Linked DNA regions of Bythopirellula goksoeyrii. The protein of the gene in region 3 interacts with the protein of the main gene of each other region in a pairwise test. Links are inferred from orthologs where the notes say so. Each region holds a gene or a part of one and is shown on either strand. Other genes may lie near its edges.

Region 1 (4,313 bases), 5.2 Mb from region 3 along the record:
TCGCCGAGGAAAATTCCGTCGAGGCAGAGGATACTGTTACGGCTACTGACGACCAAGAGCAGGTGGTGGAAGATTCTTCTGCAGTTCAGCCTGAAGTGGATGAGGTAGAAGTTGAGGAGGTGAAGGAGCCCGCGGTCATAAAGAGCCCGCCCAAGAAGGAGCCTGAGCCTGAAGAGGAGATGGACCCTGTAAAACGCGCCTTGTTGCCCAAGAAGCCGGACACAGGGCCTGTTGTCATGGATTGGTATATTCTCAAGGTGCAAAGCAACCGAGAGAGATCAATCGCTGAAGCACTCAAGCGCAAGATTGCTATTGAGGGATTGGATCGCTACTTCGACGACGTGGTCGTTCCCACCGAGAAAGTTACGGAGTTTAAAGCAGGGAAAAAGAAGGTCGTTGAGCGGAAGCTTTACCCGGGTTACATCGTTGTGCATATGTGCATCAATGACGATACCTGGTTTGCAGTACGCGAGACCTCGGGGATTGGTGATTTTACTGGCTCAGCGGGAAAGCCGTCTCCCATGTTGCCGCACGAAGTGGCTCGGATAATTACAAAAGATGAGGAAGAAGTTGAGGAGTCGCCGAAGCTCAATATCAATTTCAAGATTGGCGATCGTGTGAAGATCAAAGACGGAACTTTCGAGAGCTTCGAAGGGGACGTCAATACAATCGACGAGCAAAATGGTCGCGTCAATGTGATGATCAACATTTTCGGCCGCAGTACTCCCGTCGAGTTGGAATACTGGCAAGTAGAAAACGTATAGGGCTGGTCGCATTAGCGGCCAGTAAATTAGAACCCGAGCAAAAATCATGGCAAAGCAACTAGTAGGTACCGCCAAGTTCCAGATCCCGGGTGGTCAAGCCACTCCTGCCCCTCCTGTTGGTACGTCCTTGGGAAAATATGGTGTGAACTTGGGTCAATTTGTCCAGGCGTTCAACGACAAGACACGCGAAGCTGGCGGAATGATGATCCCGGTAGTCGTCAATGTCTACAATGATCGCTCGTTTGACTTCATCACCAAGAGTCCTCCAGCTGCCGTCCTTTTGAAGAAGGCCGTTGGCTTGGCTAAAGGGTCGGGCGTTCCTCACAAGGTCAAAGTAGGAAAAATCACGCATGCCCAAATGGAAGAAATTGCCAATACGAAGATGAATGACCTAAACGCCAGCGACTTGGACAGCGCGGTTCAAATGATAGCTGGTACAGCCCGCAGCATGGGTCTCGAAATAGAAGGTTAGCCGGCCCAGCCCGCTTCAACGGGCAGTTACAAAACAAAGTAAGCGAAGCATATCATGCCAAAACTAGCAAAACGAATGAAGAGCCTGAGCGAAAAGCGTCCCCAGGCGCCTTTGCCAATTTCAGAAGCTGTCGATGTGTTGAAAACATTCGACGGAACCAAGTTTGTGCAATCAGTAGAGATTGCCATGCGGTTGGGAGTCGATCACACGCAGGCTGATCAAATAGTCCGAGGTTCGATAGTTCTGCCCCATGGAATTGGAAAAGTGCAGCGAGTGATTGTCTTTGCCAAAGGTCCCGCAGCGGATGCAGCTCGTGAAGCGGGAGCAGACGAAGTGGGTGACGAGGATCTGGCAAAGAAAATACTTGGGGGTTGGACCGATTTCGATGTCTGTATTGCGACTCCGGACATGATGAAAGTCGTCGGTCCGCTAGGGCGAGTTCTGGGTCCGAGAGGTTTGATGCCTTCACCGCGCGCTGGGACGGTGACTCCCGATGTTGCCAAGACCATTGGCGAATATAAAGCAGGGAAGGTTGAATTTCGTAACGACAAGGGTGGCAACGTTCAGGCGATCGTGGGCAAGATGGATTTTGAGGCCGAGAAGCTGGTTGAAAACATCCAGGCCTTTGTGAACACAATTTTGAATTTGAAGCCGTCGTCATCAAAGGGTACTTACGTAAGGTCAGCCCACATTAGTGGTACCATGAGTCCCAGCGTCCCGTTAGCAGTCTAGCCTCGAATCCCTTCCTGGAATTAATCCTCTAAAATCCAATTAAGCAAGTGCCATGAGCAAGTACGTAAAAGATTTGATCACTGACGAATTAAAGAGCCGTTTCGACGGCGTCACGGATGCTTTGTTGGTAGATGTTGTGGGTATGGAAGCGAACAGCAACGTTGAGCTACGCAAGCAATTGCGACAAAAGAACATGCATCTGCTGGTCGTGAAGAATAGTTTGGCGCGACGCGCAACCGATGGGACGGCGCTAGCTCCGGCTTTTGAAGGGTCCGAGGGGACTTTGGCGCTTATTTGGGGCGGCGAGGATGTCGTTTCGCTTGCCAAGGAAGTCACCCGCCTGGCAGAGGATGCCAAGTATAAGCCCTTTGCCCCTAAGGGTGGCGTGATGGATGGTGCCAAACTGACTGCCGATGATGTTAAGGCTGTCAGCAAATGGCCAAGCCGTGAAGAACAGCTCAGTATTCTACTGGGTCAGATTCTAAGTCCTGGAGCAACGCTTTCTGCTCAGTTGCTGAGCCCAGGCGCCAAGCTTGCCAGTCAGGTGAAAAAGAAGAGCGAGGAATAGTTTTCCAGTCAACAACAAGTCAGCGAATTTTGGGCCGACGGGCCCTCCTATAGCGAGAAAGGATAGATAGATATGAGTGATGAAGCAGTAGCAGAGGTTTCTGCAGCAACCAAAGAGATGGGCGACAAGATTGTCGCGTTGACCCTTAAAGAAGCCAAGGAATTGAGCGATTACCTGAAGGACACCTACGGTATTGAGCCAGCTTCCGGTGGTGGCGTGGTCATGGCAGCCGGTGGCGGAGATGCTGGCGGTGCTGCCGCAGCTGAAGAGCAGACGGAATTCGACGTCGTGCTCGAAGCCGTTGGTGGAAACAAGATCGCGGTCATCAAGGTCGTGCGAAGCGCGACTGGCTTGGGTTTGAAAGAAGCCAAGGATCTCGTCGAGGCCGCTCCTAGCAAGGTCAAAGAAGGTGTTTCCAAAGAGGACGCGGAAAAGGCCAAGGCCGAGTTGGAAGGGGCTGGCGCTACAGCCGCGATCAAGTAGATAAGTTCAAGCGGAGCATAAGCCCGTTGTGTCCTCACTAATTGAGGGTCCTCGGGCGGTTCGCTCTGCGCGATTTCGTAGCGAATTCCCAAGAACGAATTCCTGGTACCAAGGGGAGGAAATGGCAGCGATAGCACGGAGAGTTGTCGACCGCTGTTTTCACACAAACGCATCCCAGTGCGTTTCCCTTGGTTTTGCTCGGCGTCACATGGTCCGCCTGCCGCTCGTCGGTGGCACGGCGTGCTGTTGTCGCTTTTTTCACAATCACTCGTGATATCGGAGCAGCCCGCCCTATGGCAGTCCCGGCCCAACGACGCTTGCAGACTGATTCCGTCCGCGCCTTCGGCAGTGCCCGAATTGGCTACGACATTCCCGACCTCACCAAAATTCAAACCGAATCTTATGCACGGTTCCTTCAATATGACGGAACTAGCACCATTGCGCGCAAAGATGACGGTCTGGAAGGTGTATTGCGTGAGATCTTCCCCATTGAGAGCTACGACAAGACGATTCGCCTGGAGTATCTCCGCTATGATCTAGGGAAGCCACGCTACAATCCTGCGGAATGTCGCCAATTGCGTTTGAGCTATGGGCGCCCCTTCCGGATCTGGCTCCGTTTGGTGAAGGATCAGCCGGTAGAGGAAGAAGTCTACCTGGGTGATCTGCCTATCATGCTTGGTGGTGGCGAGTTCATTATCAATGGTGCTGAGCGCGTCGTCGTGAGTCAGTTGCATCGCAGTCCTGGTATCGATTTCGTATCCGAACTTGATGCAGGTGATCGTCGCATTCATAGCTGCCGTGTTATTCCTGAGCGTGGTAGTTGGATCGAACTCAACACGACCAAAAAGGATAGCATCACAGTCCGAATCGATCAGAGCGGACGGTTCTCCGCGGTAACCCTACTGCGCGCCATGAGCCCCGAGCTCAGCCTGGATGCTGACATTCTTAAGCAGTTTTACGAGACCAGCAAGCAGAAGATTGTCGACGGCCGCAGCGCTGCCAAAATTGAAAGTCAGATTGCCGTAGGCGACATCGTCTATCCTGTCGGGAGTGAACGAGCTGGTGAAATCATTATTGAAGGTGGTCAGCGAATCACCAAGAATATCGCCGAAGTAATCTGTACTTCCGGCGTTAAGAGTGTTGAGGTGATGGAGCTACCGAAGACTCCTCACTTGCTCAACGCGATGGCAGACGACAACACGTCGAGCCATGAAGAAGCTCTCTTGAGGATTTATCAGCGCCTGCGACCAGGTAATCCCCCGCAGCTGGAGAAGGCACGCCAACTTTTCAACGA
Region 2 (4,485 bases), 4.4 Mb from region 3 along the record:
TCAATGGCGACAATCCACAGCCAGTAATCTAATATTCTCTCTTGTTAGTAAACTTTTCGACAAAGTGTTGGATTTGCCACTGCTGGGAGACTCTCGAATTATGCGACTACCCCAGCTACGCTTCTCTTTAAGAAGCCTTTTAATCCTGACAACACTTGTGGCTTTAACCACTTGGTGCATTGTGCGGCCAATCGTGAAGGAGCGACAAAATACACTCTTACTCGAACATCTTAATCAGTCTTGGGAGAAGCAACTCTCAACAACTCATTTGACAGACCTCGAATTAAAAGTTCGTTACGTGACTGGGAAAGTGAGAGGGGAATTGGGAGCGTCCAAGTCGATGAACCCCACTGAATTCCATAGCTTTGTGAAGTCCCTAAATCTTGATAAAAATGTTGACGCAATTGCTGATTTCTCGACTGCATTCAGGTCAGACTTACTAGAGGAACAAAAAGCCTGGACGACCTACCGGCTCAAAATACACGGAGGCGGATTTCGTTTTCAGATCGATGACGATGAATTACCTCCACAATCCCAATACATTCGTCGCAGCACACGAGTAGAACCGGGGGATTTGAGGTACGTTCCCCAATATCTTTTTACCACAGAAAGCACCAGCGTTCTGTACAAGCAGGATTGTGTGGAATTAACATTTGACGGCAAAAGGAATTATCGTCAGCTTTTAGTTGATCCGAAAAATGGTTTTGTCTTCAATTCATTCTTTGAGTCAAAAGTCAAGAAAAATGTGGGAAAAAAGACTCACGAAGTAGTCATTCAGCGGTCGCCAAAAGAGTATCATAGAGGAGTTATTTGGCCTTCGGTGTTCGTCAAGGGTGAATTTAGAGATGGCACTCTCTTTGAATATACGGCATACGTCGTTGAGGAGTCGATTTCTGATGGTTACTAGAGCAACACCAACCTTCGCTAACCTTCCGAGGATTTATCGACGAATGGCACTTAGATCTTCCGCAAGTCGTTGCGTAGAAATGACCTATGCAGAAATGGCCTCTCTTGCGTAGATGGTGTTTATCAACAACCTCATCACCCACAAGGAGGCCCAAGGATGGCCTCTTCTAACCAAGGACGGTTCCAGCAACAGATTAGTTTTCTCAGGCGTCAGTTTTTGCAGGGAGGCGGCGTTCCTTTCGCAGATGTGCTTTCCGAAGCGATTGGGACGCGCTCCGCTTTGTCGAGCTCCACTCGACAGCCGCGTTGCGGCAAACAATTTTGGCGGCAGCTTTTTGCCCAATTTCTGGCACCTTTGACGATCCGTCCTTCAAAGCGTACAAATAAGGGCAGGGCGAACAATCGCGGCTGTGGGTGAGGGGTCTCTGCAATGGGGGCCTTGCGAACCTGGTCAGGGTGGAGACACAGCAGCCATAAGCTAGTGCTTCTTTGTGTGGGGGCCTCTCACCGGCGGTCGCGATTGTTCCTGTTTTTTTCCGCTAAGCTGCCAGCGGCTTTGAGATTTCGATGACTGAGGAAGACCGATCTACGACCACTGGGGCAGATTATGTCGTCGTCGCACGTCGGTATCGCCCCCAGGGCTTCGATGAGCTGATCGGACAACAGCATGTGGCCCAGGCCCTGAAGCGCGCGATTTCCAGCGATCGGGTGGGGCATGCTTATCTTTTCACAGGGGCTCGGGGGGTCGGTAAGACCTCGGCGGCCCGCATCCTGGCTAAGGCCCTCAACTGTGAGCAGGGGCCAACCGCCACTCCGTGCAACGAGTGCGAGATTTGCGAGTCGATTGCCGCTGGTGATGACGTGGATGTCCTCGAAATCGACGGTGCCAGCAATCGCGGCATTGATGAGATTCGGCAGTTGCGGCAGAACGTGGCCGTTCGTCCCAGTCGATCTCGGCTGAAGATCTACATCATCGACGAAGTCCACATGCTCACCAAGGAGGCGTTCAACGCCTTGCTTAAAACGCTCGAAGAACCACCTGAGCATGTGAAATTTATCTTCGCCACGACCGAAGCGAACAAGATCCCGATCACGATCCTTTCGCGCTGTCAGCGGTTCGATTTTGCGGGTATTGAGTCGACGGCGATCCAGGAGCGGCTCGCCCAGATTGCCGAAGCTGAGGGAGTTACCGCCGAACCGGATGCGCTGCAGATTCTTGCCATGCGTGCCGCGGGTTCGATGCGTGATAGCCAATCGCTATTAGAGCAATTGCTTTCCGGAGGGGGCAATGCCATCACCACCGCCGACGTGACCGAGATGCTGGGAATTGCCCCAGCGGCACGGCTGAGTCAGTTGGTGCTCCCCTTGGTAAATCACGATGCCGCGACTGCCTTGGCGGAACTCGATGCCGCGCTTGCCGAGGGGGCAGACGAAAGCCAATTGATTGACCAGCTGCTGGGTTATTTCCGCGATGTGATGACCCAAGCGGTGGGCTGCGACGAAAGCCGCCTGCTCTATGCCTTGCCGAGCCAGTGGCAGGAAGTGCGAGAGATCTCCGAGCAACTGGGAGTTCACACGTTGCTGGCCATAGTACAGGTACTCGACCAGACAGCGGCCCGCATGCGGGTCAGTACTCACTCGCGAACTTTGGCCGAGATGGCAGTGGTGCGGATTTGCCAATTGGAAAACCTCGATGAGTTGGCAACGCTGCTGGAGCAACTCCGTGAGCTTCCCGCTGGGGCACGAGAAATGTCAGGTGGAATAAAAAAAAACGCAACCTCTAGCCAAGCCCGCCCTTCTCGCCCTGCCGCGGTAACGCGTCAGAGTTTGCCCGCACGAGAGACGCCTGCGTCGCCCACGACCGCTCGGCAGGAGTCCGTGGCAGCGGTAGCGGTGGAGAGTGCCCCGTCGAAGGAAATACGTGTCCCCACGGCTGAGAACGTTGAGCAGATTTGGAAACAGGCGCTCGATTCGCTCACCGGCATGGTCGCCGACCAGGCTTCGCATGTGGATGAAGTAACGGCCGATGCAGATGGGCGAATGGTGATCACATTCACCGAGAGCTTCTACCGCGATTGGTGTGAGCGACCCGCGAATCGTGCTCGGTTGGACGCAGCTCTCACAGAAGTCTGTGGACGCAAAGTGCCGTTAGTGTTGCAAGCGACAAAGCGTGATCCCGCGTCTTCAACGTCTGCGCCTCCCCCCTCGCGTCGCCAGAAACAGATGGAGTTAGTTTCTCAGCCGTTTGTGAAAAAGGCCATCGACCTCTTCGACGGCGATACGCAACGACTTAAGTACATTCCGCCGGCTGAAAAGAATTAGATCAGTTGGTAGGCAGTGTCACTGCGATGCGTTGCATCGCGGCTAACAATGAAAGAACTATTCATCAACTGTCAGCATCGTGCTGCCGTAAGACAGGAGTAAATCATGTTCAAAGGACTAGAAAACATTGCCAACTTGGGTGGTCTCATGAAGCAGGCCCAGGAAATGAGTGGCAAAATGAAGCAACTCACCGAGGAGTTGAAAGCCAAGCGAGTTGTCGGCTCTTCGGGGGCCGGACTCGTGGAAGTCGAAGCCAGCGGAACTGGCGAAGTGCTGGCCGTGCGCCTCGATCCCAGTCTCGTTGAAAAGCAAGACCGTGAATTGCTCGAAGACTTGCTTCCAGGTGCCATTAACGATGCTCAGCAGAAGGCAAAGGAACTCTACGCCAGCAAAATGCAAGAACTCACCGGCGGCATGAACATTCCCGGACTCGGCGACATGCTCGGCCAGCTGGGCGATGGGCCTGGGCAAAGTTGACATGACCAGCCTCTTGCTGTCATTTCGAGGTACTCCGAGGAATCTGGCCCGATCCCTCGGAGTACTTCGGGATGACGAAGTGTGAAATCCCGGGCATCCTCAGATACTTACCTCGCAATTTGTCAAGACAGGATTCGTGTCTTGTATCTCGTCGCCAGCATGGTTTGCTGCAAATAGCCCAGATTCTGGGCTATCACACTTTTCGCATTTCTACCGCTCCCAAACCGCAATAATACACTAGAATTGTGGTAGCCCGTCGGAGGGACAAGTTTGACCTTCGAGTAGCAATCACATTATGCTACAGATCGGAGACTTCGGCGGCGCGGACGGTTGAAGCCCCCACGTAATTCCTTGAACTTTAACGAGCAGTTTATTTCATGCGACTTTCATTCGGCCAACAGATGCAGATGGCTCAGAAGCAGGTGCTTGCACCGCGGATGATCCAATCGATGGAGATACTGCAGCTGCCGATCCTTGCTTTGCAGGAACGCATCGAGCAAGAGATGGAAGACAATCCTGTGCTCGACAAGGCAGAGCTGTCTGACGAGTCAACGGAAGTTGACGAGGATGCTTACAATTCGGATGCCCCGACCGAGTCCGAGAAAGAATTGGTTGTCAGAGATGACACCAACAACGAAGACGACTTCGAGCGACTCTTGAACATGTCGGACAATCTGCCCGACGAATACGAGGAGCGTAGCCGCCCCTCGCGTGGACAGATGGAGGCTGAGTCCGACCGACATCACGACGCCATGGCAAACATGGTGTCGCGCCCCGAAT
Region 3 (5,753 bases):
CCTGTTCCTGGCCACTGCTACTGATGGAAATGCCAAATACCTCGTTTCAGGAGACACCGATCTCTTGGTACTCAATCCCTATCGAGAGGTACAAATCTTGGCTCCCAATGATTTCCTCAAACAGCTCGGACACGGATAGTTGCCCACCTACTGCATTTCTAACAAGCGGGTTTCATATCTTTGGTTCTATGACTTTTATGATTGCCCGAATTAAGTCACATAGCAGAGACCTTGGTTCCTCTGGCTAGGCACAAAAGCTTTCTTTTTCTCCCCCCCTGCAACACCTCGACCCAAGGGTTACAATATCCCTTTAGATCAAACGCCGGATTCCAAAGTTGGAGGGAACCATCTTGTCGCAGCAATTTGTCCATCTGCATTGCCATAGCCACTACAGTCTGCTGGATGGTGCGAGCCCTATCAAAAAGCTCGTCGAACGCGCTAAAGAATTGGGGATGAACGCGCTGGCGCTCACCGACCACGGCAACCTCTACGGTGCGCTGCAATTCTACCAGGCATGTCGCGATGCGGAGATCAATCCGATTCTCGGTTACGAAGCCTATGTCTCGCCGGGGAGTCGGTTTGAGAAATCGGGGGCCACCAGCAGCAAGGAAGCCAGTTTTCATCTCACGCTGCTCGCCCAGAATCGCATCGGCTTTCAAAACCTGATCAAGCTCTCCAGCCGTGCGTTTCTCGAAGGGTTTTATCACAAACCCCGTATCGACCGCGAGTTACTCGCCGATCACTCGGAGGGAATCGTTTGCCTAAGTGGATGTGTGTCGGGAGAGTTCAGCCGATCGCTGCTCAACGGCAACAATCCGGCCACCGAAGAACAAATCGTTCAGGCGACCAACGTCGCCGAGTGGTTCAGTGGCGTGTTTGGCAATCGCTACTTTATCGAGATCCAAAACAATGGCCTCGACATTCAGAAGCAGGCGATGGAAGCCGCGCTCGTGGTTGCCCAGCGGGTTGGATTGCCGGTGGTCGCGACCAGCGATGCCCACTACGTACGGCAGGAAGACGCCGAGGCCCAAGACGTTCTCTTGTGCATCAACACCGGCAAGTTCCGCACTGACACGAACCGCATGAAGATGGAGGGAGATCAATTCTTCCTGCGGAGTCCTGCACAAATGTACGAGGCGCTTCCCGGCTGCGAGGATGCCTTGCAGCGTTCCCAGGAAATCGCCGACTCGGTCCACATTGACCTGGAACTTGGTAAACGTCACTTTCCCAGCTTCACACCCCCCGAAGAAAAAAATTCAGACGAATATTTGCGCGAGCTCTGCATCGCGGGCCTCAAGGAGCGTTATGCCAACGAGCCTGATCGCTGGAATGGGGACGATCTCGCCCAAGAAGTCCACGACCGATTGGACCGCGAACTGGGCGTGATCACCAAGCTCGGTTTCTGTGACTACTTCTTGATCGTGTGGGACTTTGTCCGCTTCGCGGTTGAGAAGGGTATCCCCTGCACGGCCCGTGGTTCGGGTGTCGGTTCGCTGGTGTGTTTCGCCCTCAAGATGAGCCACGTCTGCCCCCTCAAGTACGATCTCCTCTTTGAACGATTCCTCGATGAAAGTCGTTTGGAAGCGCCTGATATCGACATCGACTTCTGCAAAGAACGCCGTGGCGAGGTCATCCAATATGTCAAAGACAAATACGGCGAAGCCAATGTTGCACAGATCGGCACCTTCGGCACGCTGGCAGCCCGAGCCGCGATCCGCGACGTGGGCCGAACTCTCGGCATGCCGATTTTCCGCGTCGATCAGGTAGTCGCCATGGTGCCCGATCAATTGGGCATTTCCATCGAGAAGGCGATTGAGCAGAGCGACGAACTCAAGAAAAACTATGAAGGCGATGGTGAGATTCGCGAGCTATTGGATCTCGCCCAAAAGATTGAGGGCCTCGCGCGAAACGTCGGTACCCATGCCGCGGCAGTAGTAATCGCGGAAAAACCGGTCGATGAATATGTGCCGCTCCAACACGTAAAGGGCAAGTCTGAAGTCATCACTCAATGGGCGATGGGTGACGTCGAGCGCGCCGGCCTATTGAAAATGGATTTCCTCGGTCTGCGAAATCTCACGATCCTCGCCCGCACCATCGAACTGGTTGAGGAGTCACGCGGCGAGAAAATCGATCCGTATCAATTCCCGCTCGACGACCAGGAGTCCTTTGATCTCTTATGTCGTGGCGAAACCAAAGGAATCTTCCAACTCGAATCGGGAGGCATTCGTGATTTGCTGCAGAGGATGAAACCCGACCACTTCCGCGACATCATCGCCACCAACGCCCTCTATCGCCCCGGTCCGCTTGAAGGGGGCATGGTCGACGACTATATCGAGGTAAAGCACGGCCGTAAAGAAGCCGAGTATCCTCATCCCGCGATGCGCGAAGTTCTCTCCGAGACCCACGGCGTGATGGTCTATCAGGAACAGGTGATGCGGATTCTCAATCGCTTGGGGGGCATTCAACTTTCCAATGCCTACACTTGCATCAAGGCGATTAGCAAGAAAAAGCTGCCGATGATCGCCAAGTACCGCGAAGAATTCATCACGGGGGCTCATAGCCAGGGGCTCGACAAGAAAAAAGCGGCCGAACTGTTTGGCATGATCGAGAAATTCGCCGGCTATGGCTTCAATAAGAGCCACTCGACTGCTTACGCACTTATCGCCTACATGACCGCTTATCTCAAGGCACACTATCAAGTCGAATTCATGGCTGCCCTGTTGTCGTGCGACATCCCAGGACGCAACTTCAAAAACAAGGATGCCCTCGTTGAGCACTTGGAAGATTGCCGTCGAATGGAGATCGAGGTGGTACCGCCGAGTGTAAATTCCTCTGGCCCCGACTTCTTGGTTCGCGATGGCAAGATCCTTTTCGGTCTTAGTGCCATTAAGGCCTGTGGCACCGGCGCCGCCGAAGCGATCGAAGCCGAACGCCAAAAAAATGGTCTCTTCAAGAGCCTGTTCGATTTTTGCGAGCGCGTCGATCCGCAACTTTGCAACCGCGCTACCATCGAAGCGCTCATCAAAGCTGGAGCCTTCGACGGCTTGGGAGGGCATCGTGCACAACTCATGACTCTCTTGGAACGGGCTCTGCAATCGGGCGCCGCCGCCGCTGCTGATCGCCGCTCGGGCCAGATCGGCCTCTTCGACGATGAAGAAGAACCGACCGAATCGGCCGCCGCTGCCGATATGCCGAACGTCGCTCCTTGGGAAGAAAAGGATCAGCTATCCCGCGAGAAAGAGGTGCTTGGTTTTTATCTCACCAGCCATCCACTGGCCGAGCACGAGCAGATTATTCGCACCTATTGCTCGCACAACAGCCAGTCGCTGGCAAATCTTGCCCACCGAGATGAAGTCCATCTGGGAGGAATGCTGGCAGCAATTAAGTTCTCACATACTAAGAATCCCCGTCCCGGCAGTGTTCACACGAAATACGCTATGTGGGACCTGGAGGATCTTGAGGGGATCGTCCGCTGCATCATGTGGCCCGAACAGTTCGCCGAATTTGGCCAGCTCGTCGTCCCCGACGCTATCTTGGCCGTCATCGGCAAAGTGGATCGCCGCGCTGGTAGTGAAGAAACCAACTTAATCGTTGACAAACTTTTGCCGCTCGACGAGATGGAACAACAATTCTCCAGCGGTATGGTGATTCGCGTCCGCGAAGAAGATCATGGCGAGCAGGGCCTGGAGAAGCTCAGAGAGATCGTCCGCGGCTATCCCGGCAAAAAGAAGCTGCGGTTGCGACTCGACCTGGCCACTGGCGGCCAAGTATGGCTTGATAGCAACTCAACCGGCGTCGAAGCTTCGGCAGAACTCAACGGGCGCATCGACGAACTATTAGGCGAGGGCAACCGCATCATGGAGCGTGTCGCTCCCACACCACAGTCTGCCAGCCGCGATACAGAGCGCCAGCGGAGTAGAGCGCGGCAAAACGGAGCGCGTTAACTCGGACACCCACGCATGCCCCACTCCATCGTCCACCTCATCGCCGAGTGGTCTCCCTTCAACGCCGCAGCTCATCTGCGAGAAGTGGTCTGCAGTCAGGTCCAAGCCGGTGAGTCGGTGGCGGTAATCATTCTCTCGGCCAACCCTAATGCGCAAGCTGAAATCGATGACCTGGGAGCCACCTGCATCTTCGTGCATCGCCGCTGGCATTTAGATCCGTTTGCCCTGCGCGAATGTGCAATTCAGCTCCGCTCGATGCATCCCAGGGTAGTTTTTTTCTGGGGTGTCCGCGCGACAGAGTTTGCTTCGCTCGCCCGCTGGACACTCCCCAAGGCCAAGCTAATTGCCACGCTCCCCGCAGAATCCTCGTCCGCGGGTTCTTGGGCTTCTCAGTGGCTCGGCAATGCAGCGGTGCTCGATCACATCGTCGCCGATTACGCCAAGAAACCCTCGGAGAAGACGACCGTCATCACACCTGGAGTCGCCGCACCAACCAATAGCGACCTATCCCATGAAGAACTCCTCGCCGAACTCAAGTTCCCCGCCGAAGCCCAACTCATTACGATTGCCGGTCCGCTCACCAGATCAGAGCTGATTGACGAAGCAATCTGGAATTTCGAACTGGTCCGCACCTTGCACCCCCAGGCGTGCCTTGTAGTCCTCGGCGACGGTCCCGATCGCTACCGCTTGGAGCGCTATGCTCGCTTGGTAAGTGATCCCACTGCAATTCGTTTTTTTAAAGGGGTCGGGAGTCTTTTTTCACAAAAGACTCCCGACCCCTTTGGACTACTCAAACACTCGACCCTCTATTGGCAACCTGGCCGCAGCACGGCAATCCCCACAGCCCTGCTCTGTGCGCAGGCACTAGGAATCCCCGTCGTCGCAAACGACACCGCTCCTCACGCTCAAGTCGTCACGCACGGAGAAAATGGATTTCTGGTTCCCACTAAAAAACGCTCCTTCTGGACACGTCACACAGTCGAGCTACTGGAAAACCTCGAACTGCACAAGCAATGCTCGGCTGACGCCCGCAACGTCGTTGAGGAGCACTTCTCCCTGGCCAATATGCTTCAGGCGTATGACCAACTAGCGAAGACAACGAGCCCGCAACACATTGCCATGAATCACTAAACTTCCGCCACCACCCTTCCAACTCCTGAAAGGCACGATGCCGTCTCAATCGTCGGCGGAAACCAACGCTCTTGTTCCGCCAGCAAATCAAAACCAACCGTCCGACGGCGACGCTCTGCGGGGGTCCAACGCTGACGGATCTGTTCGCACTCTGAGGCGATTTTGCGGGGTGAGGGCAAGTATTCGGGAAAGGCTCTCATTGGGTATTATCTCGCTCGGACAAAACTCAGCGGAAAGAAACCAGGGCCGAAACGCACGGTGGTAGGCAAAGAGTGGGCATCGAAGTGCGTCTTACACGGCCCTGGTTCTACGGATGACATGAACGAGAATTTACTGTCCAAAAGTTGTGGTCCTATTCAGAAACGATGAATTCTTCGTTCAGATCGCTTGGCAACCTGGTGAGGTAGCCCTTTGCCCATATTAAAGAAACCACTAGAATTACGGAGAATACGACTATTCTTATTCGGCAGGGAAGCACCAGGGAGGACTTATCACGATGAATGATGTCTTGGCAGTCGTTTTAGCAGGCGGTAAGGGAACTCGGCTTGAACCCCTCACTCGCGAACGCGCCAAGCCGGCGGTCCCCTTCGGTGGTATCTACCGGATTGTCGATTTCACCCTGTCCAACTGCATCAACAGCGGTATTCGCCGCGTCCTGGTACTCACTCAATACAAGGC
Region 4 (4,465 bases), 1.2 Mb from region 3 along the record:
CCTGTCTGAGCAGCCAGTCACTTTCGTGGGCCTGAACATCGACAAGGACCGCGATCAGGCCAAGCAACTCGCCGAGCGTAACGGCTGGAACTGGTCACAAAATTACCTCGGCGACGACTCCGACATGGCCCGCCAACTGGCCATCAGTTCCGTACCGACGTATTTCCTCATCGGGCCCGACGGCCTGTTGGTCGCTTCGTCGATTGAGTGGTCGGAGATCAAAGAAAAGCTCCGGTCTGCGCTCGAACAGGAATAGTCTCTCGCAGAGGCGTGGAGACTCAGAGAAGAAAAAAACTCTTCTCTGCGACTTTGCGCCTCTGCGAGAGATAATATGTCTTTGTCACTCCTCACATAGCCGTGAGTCGGGTATTCTGCATTCTTTTCCATGTCCATGTTCGAGTCGATCCGGCTCACCATTTTTCATTCCGCAATCCGCTTTCCCCATTCCGCATTCCCCTCCATGCCCTACCTCAGTTTCTTGTTCATCTGTCTGACCTGGGGCACCAGCTTCATCCTCATGGATCGCGCGGCGGTGGCGCTCGGTCCGCTGACCATCGGCATGTGCCGCCTGTTGGGTGGGGCCTTGGTGCTGAGCCTCGTGTGGTGGTGGAGAGGGCCCCGAGTACGAATCGCTCCGAGTGACTGGAAGCATGTACTCTTTGTGGGTGCGCTCGCCAATGCCTGGCCATTTACGGTATTGCCCTACGTGATGACCCAGGCCAACGAGCATGGTTATTTCGGTTTGATGGTCACACTCGTGCCCCTGGTGACAATCCTGGTTTCAATCCCGATGCTGGGAATCTGGCCCACGGCGCGGCAGATGATCGGCGTGATCGGAGGGCTGATTTGTTTGGCGGGAGTTGTACACGATGGCGCGCAGCGGGGCATCTCACCCTGGGTATTGGCGTTGGCACTGACGGTGCCCGTCACTTACGCTGCTGGGAACACGTACATCAAATGGAAACTCGACCACCTGCCGTCGTTACCGCTCACCGTGTTGTTCCTCGCCTGCGGAGGGGCGCTGTTGGTGCCACTGCAGTTCGCAACCCGGTTCCTCGCCGAGACGGGGTTGGGTGGACCGTCAAATCCTCACGGCTGGCCGATGGCAATCATATCGATTGCGCTGCTAGCCGCCTTCAGCACGGGACTGGCTATCTTGTTGTTCATCCAATTGGTAAAACACCAAGGTCCATTATTCGCCGGGATGGTCACGTATGTGATCCCACTGATCGCCATCCTGTGGGGCCAATACGATAGCGAACAACTCACGACACTACAAATCGCGGCGATGGCCGGCACTTTGGCAATGGTCGCCCTGGTGCAATGGGGCGCCGCAAAACCCACGCTACCGCAGCAGGAACCGTTGGCGTAAGATAATACGCTGAACCGGCGACTCGTCGAGTCGCGGCTACCACATTCCCAATTCCGCAATCCGCATTCCGAATTCAGATGTCCCATCCCTGGCTCGCACAACGTACGAACGACTTCGATAGCTCTGGCATCCGCAAGGTGTTCGACTTGGCGGCGAAGATGGCCGACCCGATCAATCTTTCGATTGGCCAGCCCGATTTCCCCGTGCCAGACGCTGTGAAGGACGCGGCAGTCGACGCGATTCGTGGCGACAAGAATGGCTACAGTCTCACGCAAGGGATTCCCCCCTTGCGCGAAGCACTCCAGGCGCGTGTCGATGCCGAGTATGGACATACCGATCAGCGCGTGTTGGTCACTTCCGGCACGAGTGGTTCGCTCGTGATGGCGATGCTGGCGCTGGTTGATCCGGGCGACGAAGTCATCTTCATGGACCCCTACTTCGTGATGTACCCGGCTCTGGTCCGTATGGTAGGCGGCAAGTGCGTGATGATCGACACCTATCCAGATTTCGCGATTGATCCAGACAGGATCGCCGCGGCCATTACGCCGCGAACGAAATTGATTCTAATCAACAGCCCCGCGAATCCTACCGGAGTCGTGGCGAACGAGGAAAGTATGCGGGCGGTCGCCGAGTTGGCCGCCAAGCACAATATTGCTCTGTTGAGTGACGAGATTTATCGCACATTCAGCTATGACGGTGTGCCTCCCAGTCCTGCCAAGTGGAACGATCAAACCTTGGTCGTAGACGGGTTCAGCAAAACCTACGGCGTGACGGGATGGCGGCTCGGCTGGATTCATGGACCGGCGGCGATCATCGATAAGCTCACCATGTTGCAGCAATATACGTTTGTCTGTGCACCGCACCCGCTCCAATGGGCCGGGCTGGCAGCACTGGAAACTGATATGGGCAAGCAAGTTGCCGAGTATCGCAAACGCCGAGATTTTGTCGTAGATGGCTTGAAGGATGCGGGCTACGAAGTAGCGCCCCCCGGAGGAGCTTTCTACGTTTTTCCCAAGGTGCCTACAGCAAAAAAACGCGGGCCCGCAGGGCAGGGGAGTGGCGCCGATTTTGTCATGCGGGCCATCGAGCGGGAACTACTCATTATCCCCGGCAACATCTTCAGCGAGCGCGACACCCATTTTCGCATCTCCTATGCGGCCTCGATGGAGACACTAGAGCGAGGGTTGAAGGTGCTGCGGGAATTAGCGGAGTAGTAACATGTCATTCCGCGGGAGTAACACGACCGAGGAATCTGGGTAGAACCATCACTCGCATTCAAGTACGTGTTGATTTTGCCACCCAGATCCCTCTGGTCGTAGAACTCCCGTCGGGATGACAGAAGAACCTATTCCACTCCGTAGTTCGCGAAGTTCACCGAGTAATTGTCCTCGAACCAAGCCTGGATGTCTGGTTCGACTTCACGATCGTAGTCCGCATCGACATGCAGGATGTTCCCCTGCGGAGTGCTGCGGATCTCTCCTTGCTCGACTACAATTTCGCCCGCTTTGATCACCATGCGTGGGAGTTCAAACATCGTCTCCTGGTTTTCGTTCGGCGTGTAGATCGTGATATCGGCAGCGGCACCTAGTCCTAGGTGGCCCTTGTCGATGAGCCCCAAGATCTTAGCCGGGCCAGCACGGGTGATGATGGCGATTTCGTTGAGCGTGTATTCTCGGTCCAGATCAGCGAGTGATGATCGTTTCACGACATTTGGGTGGCAACTCTTGAGCATGTCGCTGCGATACGTACGATCCATCAAGAGACGAATGATCTGTGGATAGGCAAGAAACGATCCACCGTTGGGGTGATCGGTACTCATCATCACCTGCCAGGGATCCTCGACCATCAGATACCATTCCAGGCCGATGGCCCACTGCAAAGCATGAATGAGGGACTTGTTCTTGTATTCGATCGGAGAGATGCCGCAGCCGGCTTCCATCTCCACGTCGCAGCTAATCCATTTGCGACCGTAGAGATTTGCCAGAAAATGCCCCAAAGGCCCGTCGCCAGTCATGCTCGTGGTTTCACCAAACAGCACCTGCCCCACATCGACGGTCAATTGTGGATGGGTGTTGACGTAGTCCGCCAGTCCGGCGACCTTGCTGGAGAAGGTTCCTTCGTCGGCATCCCCGCCGCCATAGCTGTGGAACTGGATGTGCGTCAGATGTCCTCGACGATCTTCAAGGGCCCGCATGGTTTCGAGGGTCGTCTGCCAATTGCCGGGCATGCCGAGTTGATTGCAGTGAATGTGTACCGGGTGCGGCAAACGTAAGTCCGCAGCCGCCTGAGCGACTTCGCTAATGATTTGCCGTGGCGTTACATCGAAGTGGGGCACAGTATCGTCGAGACCCGTGTTGCGCGAACCGTTGCGTCCTTTCCAGGCTTCGACGCCGCCAGGATTTACCAGCTTCGGCGCGTAGCCTTTGCCTCGCGACAACAGCCAACCAATGAACGCCCGTAGCTTAGCAGGCTCTTTGTCACGGATGCTTTTCATCACGTAGTGGTTGTTACCCATCAACAGGTAGCAACCTTTATCCAGGCATGGCGTGTCCGCAAACTCAGCATGGGCATGAGCCGCCAACAGCGGCGGTACTGCGGCATCGAAGGCGGTTGTGTAACCCAGGGCCGCGTACTTGTAGCCGGTGGCAAACGTGCTTGGTACACTTCCCATGGTACCGCTACGCGTCCTCGCAGTGCGACGGACTGGCTCCGCGTTTCGCCGGTCATCGGGCCGCAGTTTACGTGCTGCGTTCACTTTGGGGCCGGCGATATGACAGTGCATATCGATTCCGCCCGGCATTACGACCAAGCCGCTGGCATCGATTGTGCATGTGGGACGGATTTGCGGATCGCTCGGTGGAGCGACGATCTTGCCTGCTGAGATCCACAGATCACGCACTTCGCCATCGATCCCATTGGCTGGGTCGTAGAGTGTGCCACCGCTGATTTTCGTGAATTCTTTAGACATCGTGAGTCGCATTCTACTTCGATACTGGAATTCTAGCTACCTTCTTCAGGGACTGGTTTCGCTTCCAAACCACGCTCTTGCGAGCGTAGCTGCGAGATTCCGATTCTTGTGAAACGATTGTTGAT

Evidence for each region.
Region 1: the proteins of dnaE (region 3) and rplL interact in binary tests that used the Escherichia coli proteins (3 or more experiments, as listed by UniProt). The link is inferred for Bythopirellula goksoeyrii from one-to-one orthologs.
Region 2: the proteins of dnaE (region 3) and dnaX interact in binary tests that used the Escherichia coli proteins (3 or more experiments, as listed by UniProt). The link is inferred for Bythopirellula goksoeyrii from one-to-one orthologs.
Region 4: the proteins of dnaE (region 3) and Pr1d_RS20430 interact in binary tests that used the Escherichia coli proteins (3 or more experiments, as listed by UniProt). The link is inferred for Bythopirellula goksoeyrii from one-to-one orthologs.

Annotation. Positions count from the first base shown.
Region 1 is NZ_CP042913.1:1,212,510-1,216,822, reverse strand. What follows is about bases 1,610-4,313. They hold rplL (50S ribosomal protein L7/L12), read left to right. Parts: upstream 1,610-2,608; coding sequence 2,609-3,019; downstream 3,020-4,313. Other genes in these bases: rpoB (DNA-directed RNA polymerase subunit beta), read left to right, coding at 3,313-4,313; rplJ (50S ribosomal protein L10), read left to right, coding at 2,021-2,536; rplA (50S ribosomal protein L1), read left to right, coding at 1,610-1,968. In the rest of the region: transcription termination/antitermination protein NusG, read left to right, coding at 1-764; rplK (50S ribosomal protein L11), read left to right, coding at 811-1,236; more of rplA, read left to right, coding at 1,291-1,609. UniProt on the Escherichia coli protein: The binding site for several of the GTPase factors involved in protein synthesis (IF-2, EF-Tu, EF-G and RF3). Is thus essential for accurate translation.
Region 2 is NZ_CP042913.1:2,015,127-2,019,611, forward strand. What follows is about bases 975-3,850. They hold dnaX (DNA polymerase III subunit gamma/tau), read left to right. Parts: upstream 975-1,473; coding sequence 1,474-3,228; downstream 3,229-3,850. Other genes in these bases: Pr1d_RS08050 (YbaB/EbfC family nucleoid-associated protein), read left to right, coding at 3,334-3,705. In the rest of the region: Pr1d_RS08035 (hypothetical protein), read left to right, coding at 341-907; rpoN (RNA polymerase factor sigma-54), read left to right, coding at 4,083-4,485. UniProt on the Escherichia coli protein: Part of the beta sliding clamp loading complex, which hydrolyzes ATP to load the beta clamp onto primed DNA to form the DNA replication pre-initiation complex.
Region 3 is NZ_CP042913.1:6,383,979-6,389,731, forward strand. Bases 1-4,144 are described here. They hold dnaE (DNA polymerase III subunit alpha), read left to right. Parts: upstream 1-350; coding sequence 351-3,944; downstream 3,945-4,144. Other genes in these bases: Pr1d_RS25335 (glycosyltransferase family 4 protein), read left to right, coding at 3,960-4,144. Also shown: more of Pr1d_RS25335, read left to right, coding at 4,145-5,075; Pr1d_RS25340 (hypothetical protein), read right to left, coding at 5,072-5,275; glgC (glucose-1-phosphate adenylyltransferase), read left to right, coding at 5,572-5,753. UniProt on the Escherichia coli protein: DNA polymerase III is a complex, multichain enzyme responsible for most of the replicative synthesis in bacteria. This DNA polymerase also exhibits 3' to 5' exonuclease activity. The alpha chain is the DNA polymerase catalytic subunit.
Region 4 is NZ_CP042913.1:5,173,390-5,177,854, reverse strand. The notes cover bases 662-3,517. They hold Pr1d_RS20430 (pyridoxal phosphate-dependent aminotransferase), read left to right. Parts: upstream 662-1,449; coding sequence 1,450-2,586; downstream 2,587-3,517. Other genes in these bases: Pr1d_RS20425 (formylmethanofuran dehydrogenase subunit A), read right to left, coding at 2,718-3,517; Pr1d_RS20435 (DMT family transporter), read left to right, coding at 662-1,372. In the rest of the region: Pr1d_RS20440 (M56 family metallopeptidase), read left to right, coding at 1-256; more of Pr1d_RS20435, read left to right, coding at 461-661; more of Pr1d_RS20425, read right to left, coding at 3,518-4,340. UniProt on the Escherichia coli protein: Shows aminotransferase activity with methionine and histidine as substrates, and to a lesser extent also with phenylalanine.